Regions from separate parts of the Streptomyces sp. NBC_00377 genome, predicted to be linked through region 2. Evidence: predicted binding sites of a transcription regulator. Region 2 holds the regulator's gene; the other holds the start of a gene.
The links. The regulator HspR, encoded in region 2, represses chaperone genes until heat shock. The targets are predictions, from matches to a motif close to TTGAGNNNNNNNNNCTCAA.
Positions count from the first base shown of each region.

Region 1: a site for HspR is predicted at 5,118-5,136, ahead of lon (endopeptidase La). Genes of this name have one in related genera too.

Region 1 is NZ_CP107958.1:3,166,603-3,174,449, forward strand. Features, by position in the region: gene OHS71_RS14145 (sensor histidine kinase) at 1-813, opposite strand, end outside; gene OHS71_RS14150 (hypothetical protein) at 1,182-1,973, shown strand; gene OHS71_RS14155 (MarR family winged helix-turn-helix transcriptional regulator) at 2,009-2,488, opposite strand; gene lon (endopeptidase La) at 2,681-5,095, opposite strand; gene OHS71_RS14165 (GNAT family N-acetyltransferase) at 5,289-5,942, shown strand; gene OHS71_RS14170 (DUF5954 family protein) at 6,073-7,092, shown strand; gene OHS71_RS14175 (rhomboid-like protein) at 7,117-7,845, opposite strand.
Region 2 is NZ_CP107958.1:4,440,266-4,448,112, forward strand. Features, by position in the region: gene OHS71_RS19895 (WhiB family transcriptional regulator) at 1-243, shown strand, start outside; gene OHS71_RS19900 (hypothetical protein) at 289-543, shown strand; gene OHS71_RS19905 (hypothetical protein) at 565-1,137, opposite strand; gene OHS71_RS19910 (hypothetical protein) at 1,199-4,333, shown strand; gene OHS71_RS19915 (heat shock protein transcriptional repressor HspR) at 4,470-4,922, opposite strand; gene dnaJ (molecular chaperone DnaJ) at 4,928-6,103, opposite strand; gene grpE (nucleotide exchange factor GrpE) at 6,143-6,802, opposite strand; gene dnaK (molecular chaperone DnaK) at 6,799-7,847, opposite strand, start outside.

The DNA.
Region 1 (7,847 bases), 1.3 Mb from region 2:
GGCCACCGCCTCCTGCGGCGCGCCCTCCCGGAAGTCCGCGAGGGCCGCGTCGGAGCGCAGCCGGGCCTGCTGGGCGGCGGCGGTGAGGGCGTCGCGCCGCTTGGTGTCGGCTTCGGAGGAGACCTTCTCGGTGACCGACCGGCCGGTGACGGGGTCGTAGTCGGTCTCGTCGGTCGTGGGTACGTTCAGCGCCGCGAGCAGCAGTCCCCGGGTCGCGGAGGCCTGCTGGACGGCGGTGTCGAGTTCGGCGAGGGCGTACGCGCCGGAGCCCGCGCGCGGCGGCATCTGTTCCGCCAGCCGGTCGACGAGCACGTGCACGGCGGCGATGGCCCTGGAGTAGGCCTCGTGCGCCTGGAGGGCCGTGCTCTTGCCGGTGAGGGCGGACTGGCGGACGGACGGCACGGCGGCGAGGGCCTCGCGCAGCGCGGCGGAGACGTCCGTGTCGGCGGTCAGTTCGCTGGTCTGCCGGTCCACCCGGGCGCTGCCCTGGGTGGAGGGCGCCCGGGACTTCACCCGGCCGGCCGCCACATAGGTGGTGACCTCGTCGCGCTCGTCGGCCAGGGACTGGGCGAGGGCGAGGGCGTCCTGGGTCTGTTCGGCGAGGGTGACCAGGTCCTGGGAGTCCTTCAGCTGCCCGGAGGCGGCGAGGACGGAGGGGGCGCCCGCGCCGGCGACGGCGGCGGCCACGACGGCCACCGCGACGATCAGCCGGTTGCGTACGTGGGTCGGACGGCCCTTGCCGACAGGGGTAGGCTCCGCGCCCCCCTCGGAGGCCGTCTGCCTGCCTGTACGCCGAGGCCGCGTCTTCTGCACCGGTGCTCGCATTCCTGACTCGTGTGCCATGGGCCGGAGGTGACGCTCCGTCAACTGGTGCGTACGTCCGGTACGGTTCCCGACCCTCCCAGTGCCGGTGGGCAGGGGCCGCGCATCGCTTGCCCCGCCACCCGAAGGAGTGAACATCGGAGGGGAGCGGGCGGGCAAGTTCCTCTGGCGTGTGCAGCTGCCTTGCCCGGCAGGCCGGTTGGACGTGGACGGCGGGCTTTGACAGTATTCGCCGCCACGCCTTCCCGGAGTGCTTCATTCCCGCCCATAACAGGCGTCTGACCTGCGGTAGTACGTAAGTTCGTGGAGTGATGCCAGCCTTGTGCGAAGACCGTGAAGGGGTCGTGCAGACTGGCCGAATGCGTACGGAGCTTGTGTCGGAGGCCGGCGATCGGGCCCGCCCCAACGAGGACTTCGCGAGTATCGGGCTTCCCGCCTCCGGACAGGGCGGTTCGCTCGTCCTGCTGGACGGGGTGACGCCGCCACCGGGCGGCGCGGGGTGTCTGCATTCGGTCCCTTGGTTCACGGCGCGACTGGGCGGCGCCCTGACCGAACTGACCGTTTCACTCCCGGATGTTCCGCTGGCCGAGGCGCTCGCCCTCGCTCTCGCACGTACCGCCGGGGCCCATGCGGAAACCTGTGACCTTTCTCACCCGCGTACCCCTCAGGCCACCGTGGCTCTCGCGCGGTGGTCGCCGGAGACCGTCGAGTACCTGGTCCTGTGCGACGCGACGCTGCTGCTGGAGGCCCCGGACGGCACGGTCGTCCCCGTGCGCGACGACCGGCTGGCCCGCCTGCCGCGTGACCTGCTACGCAGCGCCGAGATCGTCGACGGCACGCTCCGCAACCGGGAGGGCGGCTTCTTCACGGCCGCGGCCGACCCCGCGGTGGCCGCCCGCGCCGTCGCCGGGAGTGTGCCGCGCGCGGAGGTCCGCTCGCTGGCAGCGCTGTCGGACGGCGCCACCCGCTGGGCGGACCTCTTCGGGAAGGGCGACTGGGCGGAGCTGCTCAGCCTCGTCGACGAGGAGGGGGCGCGGGCACTGGTGGAGCGGGTCCGGGCGTTGGAGCGGGCGGACGACCGCGCCGGGCGTGCCCTGCTGGGCCGTGCCAAGACCCACGACGACGCGACGGTGGTGCGCGTGGAGCTGTAGGTCGTGTCCGCCCCGGGCCGGCGACGCCCGCCGGGTCACTTCTCCATCCCCCGGTTCAGCTGGCCGAGGAGCCGGGCCAGTTCCCCGACCTCGCTGCGGTCCCAGGCGGAGAAGTGGCTGACGTACCGCTCGCGGCGGGCCTCGCGGACCCTGCTCACCCGGGTGCGGCCCTCCTCGGTGAGGTCGACCAGCCAGGCGCGGCCGTCCGCCGGATCCGGCTCGCGGGCGACCAGGCCGAGCTGCTCCAGGGCGCGCAGCTGGCGGGACATGGTGGCCTTGCCGACGCCGATGTAGCCGGCCAGTTCCGTGGCACGCTGGCGGCCGCACTCCTCCAGCCGGACGAGGAGCCCGTAGGCGGCGGACTCCAGGTCGGGGTGGACCTCGCGGGCCATCTCCCCCTGGTTGGCGCGGGCCCGGCGCAGCAGCACCGTGAGCTCCCGCTCCAGGGAGAGGAACTCCCGGTCGCCCTGCTCCACACCACGCGACGGCGTTTCGCCGTGTGTGTCCTCGTGCACGTCAGCACCCCTGATCTCGCCGGTCGCTGCCATCGGTGCAGCTCCTCAGTATTTCGCAGGCCCGGGCCCACGGCTGTTCCCAGGGCCGCGCAGCGGCGCCGGCCGGACACGGGGAAGGCCCGGGTCTCCGTCACAGGACCCGGGCCTTCCCCGTCCGGTCGTCGCGGACGGTCCCCGCTCAGGGGGGTGTCGTCACGCCGCGACCGGGACCTCCGGCGCCGCGCCGCTCGTGGCGGGCGCGAGCGCCAGTTCCAGGACCTGGCGGACGTCCGTGACGGCGTGGACGTCCAGCTTGTCCAGCACCTCCGCCGGGACGTCGTCCAGGTCGGGCTCGTTGCGCTTGGGGATGATCACGGTCGTGACACCCGCCCGGTGCGCGGCGAGCAGCTTCTGCTTCACCCCGCCGATCGGCAGGACCCGGCCGGTCAGGGAGACCTCGCCGGTCATCGCCACGTCGGTGCGGACGAGCCGGCCCGACAGCAGGGACGCGAGGGCCGTCGTCATGGTGACGCCGGCGCTCGGGCCGTCCTTGGGGACCGCGCCGGCCGGGAAGTGGATGTGCACGCCCCGGTCCTTGAGGTCGCCCACCGGCAGTTCCAGTTCGGCGCCGTGACTGCGCAGGAAGCTGAGCGCGATCTGTGCCGACTCCTTCATGACGTCGCCGAGCTGGCCGGTGAGGGTCAGGCCCGCCGCGCCCGTCTCCGGGTCGGCCAGCGACGCCTCGACGAAGAGGACGTCACCGCCGGCGCCGGTGACGGCGAGACCGGTCGCGACACCGGGCACGGCGGTCCGGCGCTCGGCCGGGTCCTGGGCGGACTCGGGCACGTGGTGCGGCCGGCCGATCAGGCCGCGCAGGTCCTCGTCGCCGATCGTGAACGGGAGTTCCCGCTGGCCCAGTTCGTGCTGGGCCGCGACCTTGCGCAGCAGCCGCGCGATGGACCGCTCCAGGGTGCGCACGCCCGCCTCGCGGGTGTACTCGCCGGCGAGCTTGCGCAGCGCGCTCTCCTCGAGGGCGACCTCGTCCTTGTCCAGGCCCGCCCGCTCCAGCTGGCGCGGGAGCAGGTGGTCACGGGCGATGACGACCTTCTCGTCCTCGGTGTAGCCGTCGAGGCGGACCAGCTCCATGCGGTCGAGCAGGGCCTCCGGGATGGCTTCGAGCACGTTGGCGGTGGCGAGGAAGACCACGTCCGACAGGTCGAGTTCGACCTCCAGGTAGTGGTCGCGGAACGTGTGGTTCTGCGCCGGGTCCAGGACCTCCAGGAGGGCGGCCGCCGGGTCGCCCCGGAAGTCGGATCCCACCTTGTCGATCTCGTCGAGGAGCACGACCGGGTTCAGCGATCCGGCCTCCTTGACGGCCCGCACGATCCGGCCGGGCAGCGCGCCGACGTAGGTACGGCGGTGGCCGCGGATCTCGGCCTCGTCGCGGACGCCGCCGAGGGCGACGCGGACGAACTTGCGGCCCATGGCGTGGGCGACGGACTCTCCGAGGCTGGTCTTGCCGACGCCGGGCGGGCCGACGAGTGCGAGCACGGCGCCGCCGCGCCGCCCGCCCACGACGCCCAGGCCGCGCTCACCGCGCCGCTTGCGCACCGCGAGGTACTCGGTGATCCGCTCCTTCACGTCGTCCAGGCCGGCGTGTTCGGCGTCCAGGACGGCTCGGGCTCCCTGGATGTCGTACCGGTCCTCGGTCCTGACGTTCCAGGGGAGTTCGAGGACGGTGTCCAGCCAGGTGCGGATCCAGGAGCCCTCGGGCGACTGGTCGCTGGAGCGCTCCAGCTTGTCGACCTCCTTGAGGGCGGCCTCGCGGACCTTCTCGGGCAGGTCGGCGGCCTCGACGCGGGCGCGGTAGTCGTCGGACTCGTCGCCCTCCTGTTCGCCGTTGAGCTCGCGCAGCTCCTTGCGGACGGCTTCGAGCTGGCGGCGCAGCAGGAACTCGCGCTGCTGCTTGTCGACGCCTTCCTGGACGTCCTTGGCGATGGTCTCGGCCACGTCCTGCTCGGCAAGGTGGTCGCGCAGCTGCTGGGTGGCGAGCTTCAGACGGGCCACCGGGTCGGTGGTCTCCAGGAGCTCCACCTTCTGTTCGGTGGTCAGGAACGGCGAGTAGCCGGAGTTGTCGGCGAGCGCGGAGACGTCGTCGATGGCCTGGACGCGGTCGACGACCTGCCAGGCGCCGCGCTTGCGCAGCCACGCGGTGGCGAGCGCCTTGTATTCCGTGACGAGTTCGGCGACGTGCCCGGGCAGCGGCTCGGGGACGGTCTGGTCGAGGGTCGTCCCCTCGACCCACAGGGCGGCGCCCGGCCCGGTGGTGCCGGCGCCGATGCGCACGCGGCCGCGGCCGCGGATGAGCGCGCCCGGGTCGCCGTCGGCCAGCCGGCCGACCTGCTCGACGGTGCCGAGCACGCCGGTGCTCGCGTACGTCCCGTCGATGCGCGGCACCAGCAGCACCCGGGGCTTCCCGGGTTCGGAACGGGCGGCGGCCTGGGCGGCCTCCACCGCGGCGCGTACGTCGGTGTCGTTGAGGTCCAGCGGAACCACCATGCCGGGGAGCACGACCTCGTCATCGAGAGGCAGTACGGGCAGAGTGAGCGGAGCGGACGTCGATGCCATGATCTCCCCTTCGGCAGTCAAGTTGAGCTATGCCGACTCAATGCATGTGAGTCGGCGAATGTTCCCCGCGATGCCGTCCGTTCGCTGTGGGCGATCACGACTGTCGCGCCGGACCCTTCCGGACATACGGTCGACCGTAATGGACGAAGAGGGCATTCGACCATTACAACCGGCTATGACCAAGGGGGTCTCCGTGGATCGGTTCGTGCGGGCCTGGGTGGAGGGATGGGTCGTGTCGCGCGGGGCGGCGCCGCCCGTGACGGAGCCGTGGGGATGGACCGTCGACGTGGGAACGGGGCACCACGTCACCCGCCATGTGCTCGGCGCGACGAACGACGCCGTGACGGAGCCCGTCGTCCGGAGGGTGGCGGGCGCGGTCACCGGGGCCGGCGTATGGCTGAAGGTGTTCGCCGACCCCGCACTGGTCGGGCCCTGGCTGGGGCCCGGCTGGTGGATCGACCCCGAGCCCGGCTTCCTGATGACGGCCCCGCTCACGGACGCGCCGCCCGGGGCGGCGCCCGACGGCTACCGGACGCGCACCTGGTCGCGTGGGGGCGTGGTCCGCACCATGATCGCCGCCCCGGACGGCTCCCTGGCCGCGCGCGGACAGATCGCCCCGACCGGCGCGACGGCGGTCGTCGACCAGATCGAGACCTCCCCCGCTCACCGCCGCCGCGGGCTCGGCGCGCTCGTCATGCGCACCCTGCACCGCGCAGCGGCCGAAGAGGGCGCGCGGACCGGCGTCCTCGGTGCGACACCGCAGGGCCGGGCACTGTACGAGTCCCTGGGCTGGCGCGTCGAGTCATCGCTGACCAGCGCGAAGTTCACGGGTGACACGCAGGGGTGACGTCCGGCGGCCGAGAGGGCGCACCGTAAGGCGTCGCACGACGGGGCGCGCCCCTCGCGCCCCCTCTCCGTACCCCGCCCACTTCCGGCATTCACCCCTGATTCACCCACCGCCCGACCACAATGCGCCTATGACCGATGACTGGAAGCGACGTCTCGACGCCCTCCACGCCGACCTGGTCCGCCGTGACGACCCCGTCGCCTGGGTGACGGAGGCGGACGCCGTCGAGGCCTCGCGCCGCTATCCGCACATCACGCTGCGCGGGCCCGTCTTCGGTGTGGCCGTGCGGGACCCGGCCGCCGCGGACCCGGGCTGGCGGCTGCTGAAGCCGGTGGTGGACGGGATGCCCCAGCAGGCCCGCGACGGACTGAACTCGTACCTGTGGTTCAAGGCGAAGGACGGCCCCGACGACCCGGTCGTCCGGCGCGAACTGCTGGCGGCCGTGGCCGTGCTGGAGCGGGCTCCGGCCGACGAGGTGGAGGCGCTGGGCGTGCGCTACCGGGTGGTGCGCGGCGACGAGTTCGCCCGCACCGGTGACGACGGTCCCGAGCCGCCCCGCCCCACCGACCTCGAGCCCCCCGACCCGTCATGGGAGGACCCGGTCGCCGTCCCGTCGCCGGACGTGGGCTACCTCCTGGACCCCGACCGGGACGAGGGCCCGATGGCGGGCGCCCTCCGGCTGGGCCTGCGCGACTTCACGTACACGGGCGCCCGCTTCCCCGCCGACGTGCGCGCGGACTCCGAATGGTCGGCCCGGACGCACCCCGACGTGGTGCGACTGCCCGTCGGCTTCTCGGTGGCCGAACGCGACGACTCCGGCTGGACGCCGTGCGGGTCCCTGGCGGCGACCCCGCACGAGGCCCGCCGCTCGCTGTACGAGGGGATGGCCCGCGTCTGGGCGATGCTCTACCGCTTCGACGAGCGCAAGAAGGTCCTGTACGCGCGGGCGGCGGAGGCGTTCCGGGCCGCCGGACGGGCCGACGAGGCGAGCGTGGAGGGCCGCCTGTTCCGGATCTGCCGCGTCGAGCGGATGGTCCGGGTGGGTGCCGACGGCCCCGAGCCGCCCCGCCCGTCGGACATCGACGAGTACGGCCCCATGAAGCTCCATCCGACCCTGCACGAGAACGGCACGGTCCAGTTCGAGGACTGACGCCCGTACGGGACCGCCGGCCCCTCAGCGGCCGCCGAACCGCCGGTCCCGCTCCCAGCGCCGGACCCGGGACCAGCCGGCGACGCCTGTCGCCAGCGCGATCAGGTGCCCCCAGTTCGTCAGCGGGTCGGTGAAGGCGATCAGGTCCTGGAGCAGCATCCCGCCGAAGGCGGCCAGCAGCGGGTACCGCAGCCACGGCCCGAGCAGGCCCGTCAGGGCGCCGACGCTCGCGGCCACACCGAAGCTGATGCCGTAGTCGAGCCGGTGCAGCGAGCTGTCGGGCAGCCGCCCCACGAGCACCCCCAGGCCCACCGGCACCTCGGTCGCGAGGGTGGCCAGGACATGCCCGAGGAAGAAGACGACGGCCGTCCGGACGCCGCCGACGCGCCGCTCCAGGGCCGTGAGGACGACCAGGAAACCGAGCGTGAACGGGGAGGCGAAGCCACCCGCCACCCACAGCGCGCTGGCCACCAGCACGAGGACCGGCGTCCGCGCCAGATGGGCGACGTCCGTGCTGGAGCCCTGGTGCAGGGCATGCACGAGGGAGGCGTCGAGGTGGGCGGTGCCGTACGAGGTGACGGCGAGGACCGCCGCGTACGAGAGGGTGAAGGGGACGGGGATCCGGTACCGGTGACGGGGGGCCGCCTCGGCGGGCGGCTCGGCGCGCCGCGCGGTGCGCTGGGCCGGGATGCCGTCCAGCAGCCCGGACACCTCGGGCAAAGGCGGGCTCGGGGGTGCGGCCGTGCGTTCCACCG
Region 2 (7,847 bases):
GAGACGGCCGTGTCGGCCTTCCCCGGCCCCTTCTCGGCCCGTGACGTCCTGCGCGCCCTCCCTCCGGGCGTCTACGGAGACCCCTCGAAGACGATCAGCAACGTCCTGTCCGCCCTCGTCAAGTCGGGCCGCCTCCGACGCCTCGCGCGAGGCACGTACGCTCGCCCCGTCGACGTCACCGCGGACGCCGACATGGACATCACCGCGGACGTCCCCGCGCAGGACGAGGCGAAAAGCGCCTGAGCCGGAACTGATCCGGAACCGAGCCGGAAGGAACCCAGACCCCCGATGACCGAACCGACGCCACCCCCCGCCACGGCGGACGCCCAGGTGCACGTCTTCTCCCCCAACGCCGGCCTGATCGACGGCGTCCCGGTCACCGCCCCGCCCTACGGCGACATCCAGGACGTGGTCCTGTCGATCCTCCAGCAACGCGCCCAGCAACTCGGCGCCCCCACCCCGGCCACCATCACCGACAACCGCTACGGCGGCGCCATCCGCCTCCTGATCCACCCGGACGGCACGACGGAACAACTGGGCTGAGCCTGCGCCCCCGGGCAGCCCTCAGGCCCGGGGGCCGGGCTCCCCGGCCGGCGGGCTGACCGTGTCGATGTCGGCGAGGATCTTGCGACTGAGGTCGATGTCCATCTCGAGGATGTCGCGGTCGAACTTCGCCGGTTCCCTCTCGTAGTACGCCCTGCCCACGTCGGAGGTGAAGGCGGACGCGGGGACGGCGTTCAGCCCCTGGGGAATGAACTTCGGGATCTCCTCGAAGGCAGCCAGTGCGTATGCCATCGCGCCCCGGTACGCGCGGTGCTCGGACTCGGGCGAGTTGAGCATGTTGAGTCCGGCCTGACGGGAGATGCGGTGTGCGACCTCCGCGAACTCGCCGGGATCGATGATCTCGGACGGTGCCGGGCCTCCGAAGGCGGGCGGGGGCGGGGGAATCTCGTCCGCCATCAAGAAGGCGAAATTCCGGTTGCGTCCGCATTCCCGGCAGGCACCCTCGTAGACGGCGACGATGTCCTCACCGCGCTGTTCGAGCCGGTGTCGGCGGTCGAAGTCCGTGCTCCCGCACTCGCACGGGTGCAGGTCCATGTACAGGTGGGCTTCCAACGAGGAGCGGGCTCTCAACATGACATGATCCTAGGGCTGTTGTGCGATTCGAACAGGGAGCGGGCCGGGGGAGGGGCAGCACATGGACAGTTGGGCCGATCCCCGGACGGCGACGGGCACACTGCCGCAGTACCCACACGCGCACCAGGACGAACTCGTGTCGGCCGCGGGGCGCGGCATGGCCTCGGTGGCCACCGCCGTCCTCGGTGACCGGCTGGACTCCCTCGACGCGGACCGGACCAAGGACGGACGCCAGTTCTTCGTACTGACGGACAGCCGGGGAGAGTCCGCGACGATCTGGGTGGACGCCGTTCCCCTGGTGAGGGGGACGCTCGCCGACACGGCGACGAACACCACGTCGCAGAACTACGTGGTCCGCGTCTCCGACCGGCTCCCGACGGAGATGCTGGACCGGGTGCTCGCGCACGAACTCGGTGAGTTCATGGCGGTGCGAGAGCGCGCCGCCGCGGGTCTGGCTCCCGTGCGGCAGGACCTCCTGCGCGAAGGAGCCCAACTCTCCGCGGACCAGGAACTGTCGGCCACGGACAGAGGCCGCATAGGAGAGCTCAACTGGCTCGCGGCGCGGACCACGGCACCTGATCTCTCCGCCGAGCAGCAGCTCGCGGCCCGTGCCGAGTTCTCCGCTCTGCTCGATCCGTACGGCATCCGGCCGACCGCCGAGATAGGCGACGAGGAGGCGTTCGGGCCCCAGGACAGGGCGGCCCGCATACGGCAGCGGGTGTCGACCGCATTCCTCTCCGTCGGATCGCGACGGCTGCTCACCACCCTCGCCCAGCCCATCGAAACCCTCCCTCCCCCAGACGCCACCGCCCTCCAGGCATCCCGTGACGCCGCTCTGCGCGCGGAACGCCAGGTCGAGGCGTTCATCGGGCGGCGTGAGATCACCATGCCCATGCCCGGCTACGACCAGAACGGCCTTCCCCTCCCCCGGGACCAGCTGGAACCGGCCGCCGAGCGGTGGGCGCAGTACCGGGCGCAGGTCAGCGAGCGCACCGTGCGGACGTTGGAGGGCCGACTCGCCGAAGGGCAACTCCCGCTGCGCAAGGTCGTGATCGGCGGTGGCGCGAGTCTCACCGGGCGGGACCCCGAGGCGCTGCTGGTGGACGGGGCGGGCCGCTGGCACCTGGACCCCGGGGACGGGATCGTGCAGTCGGCGGACCAGGACCGCGACCTCTCGCAGTGGATGGGCGTCGACCCGTACGCGGCGGTGGAGGACCCCCGGCACCGGGTGTCCATCCACGCGGTGCGGGTCTGGGAGGACCAGCTCGCCACCCAGGGCGACGTGGTGAACGGCCGGGCCCGTCTGCGCCTGGGCCGCGACGGCGAACTGCTCGCCGAGGTACGGGTGTCGGGGGAGAACGGCGCGGAGAGCGAGACCCCGCTGTGGGTGGCGTGCGAGGGGACGCCGAGCATCGCGACCGGCCTCACACCGGACGTCGTGCCGGGCATGCCGCGCGGTCGGGCCGGGGTGGAGAGCCGCAGTGAGGCGGTACGGCTGATCAGTGAGCGACTGCGGGAGCTGGAGAGCCAGGGCACGGCCCGCGCGGGCGAGGTGCGCGCCTGGCTCACCCAGGCCGAACGGGGCGGCGCGGACACCCGTACCGTGCTGGAGGCCCTGGACTCCTCGATGCTGAAGGAGGCTCTGTGCGCGGGCCTGGCGGGCGGCGCCGCCGCCCGCATGGAGAACTGCTTCACCGCTCTCGACTCGACGCGGAAGTGGGAGGCGGCGCGCGAGGCCGCCGAGGGCCGGGCGCTGCTGGGCGACGAGGTCGCCGAGAACCGTTTCGACCCGCACGCCGCGCAGCACTGGATCATCGCGGGGTCCGGCGGCACCGGGGTCGCCAACGCCGAGATCATCCTGCGGGAGAACCCCGACGCGTACGTCACCATCATCGGCAACAGTCCGCCTGCCGCGCTCCGGCACCAGGTCCAGTACCCGGAGATGCTGGAGCGCTACGCCACGGGCGAGAACCCGCGGCTCACGATCGGCCGGACGGAGGTGGGCGCGGTCGAGACGTACCGGCACGAGAACGGCGAGACGTGGTTCCAGGCGGACTACGTGATCGAGGCCACCGGGGAGCGGAGAACGGCCAGGGCCGGCGGGTACGTCTGCAGTCTCGGCCGCACCAACCCTCTTCCGCCCGCCCTCCAGGTCCTCGCCGACGAGGTGCGCGACCGGGGCGGCGAGATCTCCGGGGACCTGCTGTTCGACAGGGACGACCAGTACATCGGCTACGGGCTCACGTTCGCCGTCGACGGCAGGGAACACCGCGTCGACGTGGACGGCGCGGCCTCGTGGCAGCTGCCGCGCGAGATATTCGCCCCGGAGACGGGGGTCCAGGCGGCGCTGAACGGGATGGGCCTGCGCGGTCTGCCGTCCGAGACGGGCAACGCGGCCCCCGGCTTCTCCCCGATCGCCCGCCAGAGCGCCCTGCGCGCACGGGCCGTGGCGGAGGCGGCCGCGGGCGACCCGGACGCCGTACGCCGGCTGCCCACCGTCCCGGAACGCTGGCAACGCCCCGACCTCACCCTCCCGTCCACGGCCGCGGTGCTCACGGAGGTCCCCGAAGCCACGCAGGCGAAGGAAGTCGCAGAGACCGCGGCGGTCACAGCGGTGATCGCGACGGCGGGAACGGAGACAGCAGCGGCACCAGGGGCGGAGACAGCAGCACAGTCCGAAGCACAGGACGAAGCAGCGACAGAGGCGCCTGCGGCGCCGAGCGTGCCGGCCCCGGCCGCTGCGGAGCCGACGAGGACCGAAGCCCCGGCCAAGGAGGAACCGACCAAGCCGGCGACCCCTCCCGAGCCGGCTGCCCGGACCACGCCGGAACCCACGGCCGAGGCGACAGCCCCCACCACGCCGGAACCCACGCCGGAGGCGACAGCCCCCACCACGCCGGAACCCACGCCGGAGGCGACAGCGCAGACCACGACCGAGGCGACCGCGCCGGAAGCGACAGCGCAGACCACGACCGAGGCGACCGCGCCGGAAGCGACGTCCGGTCGGGTCACCACGGCCCGTGGACCCGCCGCGGGCCGTGGTGACCCCGCCCCGGGCATCTCCGGTTCGCATCTGTGGCAGATGGGCGTCGTGCCCAGGGGTGGTGGCGGCCGTCCGTCCGCCTCGGACCGGCAGGAGCAGCAGCCGCAGCCCGGCCACGAGCGGCCCGAGCCGGGCGTCGGCCTGGAGGACTGACTGTCGGGCACGACACGCGGAAACGGGCAAGGGGCCCGCTGGAGACCGCCAGTGCCTCCGGGCCCCTTCCCGCATGCGTCGCACGTCCGGTGTCGAACCGCGCATGTCTTGCGTACGGCGTGTGGCGTACCGGCTGTCAGTCCGTCGGCTGCTGCCGCTTCGGCCGCCAGACCACCAACGCGCTGGTCTGCTGCACCTCCTGGTACGGCACCAGATCCCGCCGGTAGGAGGCGTGAACGGCCGCCTCGCGCTGCTGCATGGCCGCCGCCGCGCCGTCCAGCGCGGCCTCCAGCTCCGCCGCTCTCGCCTGGAGCGCGGCCACCTGGTTCTCCAGCTCGATGATCCGCTTGATACCCGCCAGGTTGATGCCCTCGTCCTGGGACAGGGCCTGCACGGTGCGCAGCAGCTCGATGTCGCGGGCCGAGTAGCGGCGGCCCCGGCCGGCGGTCCGGTCGGGGGAGACCAGGCCCAGACGGTCGTACTGACGCAGTGTCTGCGGGTGCAGACCGGAGAGCTGGGCCGCCACCGAGATGACGTAGACCGGCGTCTCCTGAGTCAGTTCATACGGGTTACGCCGACGGCCGTCCATCACTGTCAAGCTCCCTTCGCGGCCTCGAACAGCTCCGCCCGCGGGTCCTCACCCGCGGTCGCCTCGCGATACGCCTCCAGTGCGTCACGAGCCTTCCCCGACAGGTCCTTCGGGACACTCACCTCGACGGTGACCAACAGGTCGCCGCGGGTGCCGTCCTTACGGACCGCGCCCTTGCCCCGCGCCCGCATGGTGCGGCCGTTGGGCGTGCCGGGCGGAAGCTTCAACGTCAGGGACGGCCCGCCGAGCGTCGGCACTTTGACCTCGCCGCCGAGTGCCGCCTCGGTGAACGTCACCGGCACGGTCACCGTCAGGTTGTCGTCCTTGCGGCCGAACACCGGATGGGCGCCGACGTGGACGACGACGTACAGGTCGCCCGAGGGGCCGCCGCGCTCGCCGGGGGCGCCCTTGCCGCGCAGCCGGATGCGCTGGCTGTCCGTCACCCCCGCGGGGATGCGGACCTGCATGGTCCTCGACGACTTCGCGCGGCCGCTGCCCTTGCAGTCCAGACAGGGGTGTTCGGCGATCAGGCCACGGCCCTTGCAGTCGGGGCAGGGGTCGGTCAGCGAGAAACCGCCGCCCGAGCCTCTCGCCACCTGGCCGGTGCCCACACAGGTCGGGCACACCCGGGGGGTGCCGTTCTTGTCGCCCGTGCCCGAACACGCCTTGCAGGGAGCTTGCGAGGACATCCGCAGCGGGACCGTCGCACCCTCGATCGCCTCGGTGAAGCTGAGGGTGACCTCGGTGTCGATGTCCTGGCCGCGCCGGGGCTGGGTGCGGGTCGTGCCGGCGCCGCCACGGTTGAACAGGCCGCCGAAGACGTCGCCGATGCCGCCGCCGAAGCCGCCCTGGGGACCGCCGCCCTGGGCGCCGCCTCCGAAGAGGTCGCCCAGGTCGAAGTTGAACGAGCCGCCCGCGCCGGGGCCCGGTCGGAACCCGCCGTTGCCGAAGAGGGCGCGAGCCTCGTCGTACTCCTTGCGCTTCTTGGGGTCGCCGAGGACGTCGTTCGCCTCGGAGATCTCCTTGAAGCGCTCCTCCGCCTTGGCGTTGCCCTTGTTGGCGTCCGGATGGAACTCGCGGGCGAGCTTGCGGTACGCCTTCTTGATCTCGGCCTCGGTGGCGTCCTTGGGGACGCCGAGGACCTTGTAGAAGTCCTTCTCGACGAAGTCCTTGGTGCTCATCCTCGACGTCCCTCCTTCCGTCCGCTCATCCGCTCGAGCTCAGCCCTCGTCCGGGCCACCGCTCTCCTTGTCGTCACCCGCCGCCTCGGCCTCGTCGGCCTTCACCGCCTGCGCACCGGGCTGCGGTTCGGCCACGGCCACCCGCGCGGGGCGGATGGTGCGCTCGCCGATCCGATACCCGGGCTGGAGGATCGCCACGCACGTCGTCTCGGTGACGTCGGGTGCGTAGCTGTGCATCAGGGCTTCGTGGATCGTCGGGTCGAAGGGCTCGCCCTCCTTGCCGAACTGCTGGAGGCCCATCTTCGCCGCGACGGTCTCCAGCGATTCGCCGACCGACTTGAAGCCGCCGACGAACTCGCCGTGTTCCCGCGCGCGGCCGATGTCGTCGAGGACGGGCAGGAGCTCGGTCAGGAGGTTCGCGATGGCGATCTCCTTGACCGCGATCCGGTCGCGCTCGACCCGGCGGCGGTAGTTCTGGTATTCGGCCTGGAGGCGCTGGAGGTCGGCGGTGCGCTCACCGAGGGCGGTGCGCACCTGGTCCAGCTGGGCCACCAGACCGGCTGTCTGGTTCGCGTCCCCGGCCGGGGCCTCCCCCGCCGCCGAAGCGGAGGACGGGGTGGCCTTCGGCTCGGCGTCTTCAGGGGTGGCGCCGGAGGGGACGTCGGGCTTCTCCTCGAAGCCCGGGGTCTCCTCCGTCACGCGGCACCGTCCTTGCGCTCGTCGTCAACGATCTCGGCGTCCACGACGTCGTCGTCGGCCTTGGGGGCCTCGGCGCCGCCCGCGGCGCCCGCCGCGTCCTGACCGCCCTGGGCGTCGGCGTACATGGCCTGGCCGACCTTCTGCGAGACCGCGGCGACCTTCTCGGTGGCCGTGCGGATCTCAGCGGTGTCCTCGCCCTTGAGCGCGGCCTTCAGCTCCTCGACGGCAGCCTCGACCTCGGTCTTGACCTCGGCCGGGACCTTGTCCTCGTTGTCCTTGAGGAACTTCTCCGTCTGGTAGACGAGCTGCTCGCCCTGGTTGCGGGCCTCGGCGGCCTCGCGACGGCGGTGGTCCTCGTCCGCGTACTGCTCGGCCTCCTGGCGCATGCGGTCGACCTCGTCCTTCGGCAGCGAGGAGCCGCCGGTGACGGTCATCTTCTGCTCCTTGCCCGTGCCGAGGTCCTTGGCCGTGACGTGCATGATGCCGTTGGCGTCGATGTCGAAGGCGACCTCGATCTGCGGGACGCCACGCGGCGCCGGCGGCAGACCGGTCAGCTCGAACATGCCGAGCTTCTTGTTGTAGGCCGCGATCTCGCGCTCGCCCTGGTAGACCTGGATCTGCACCGACGGCTGGTTGTCCTCGGCCGTCGTGAAGATCTCCGAACGCTTCGTCGGGATCGTCGTGTTGCGCTCGATCAGCTTGGTCATGATGCCGCCCTTGGTCTCGATGCCGAGGGACAGCGGGGTCACGTCGAGGAGCAGGACGTCCTTGACCTCACCCTTGAGGACACCGGCCTGGAGCGCGGCGCCGATGGCGACGACCTCGTCCGGGTTGACGCCCTTGTTGGCGTCCTGACCACCGGTCAGCTCCCTGACCAGCTCGGCGACGGCGGGCATCCGGGTCGAACCACCGACGAGAACGACGTGGTCGATCTCGGAGAGGTTGATGCCGGCGTCCTTGATGACGTTGTGGAACGGCGTCTTGCACCGCTCCAGCAGGTCGGCCGTCAGCTGCTGGAACTGGGCGCGCGTGAGCTTCTCGTCCA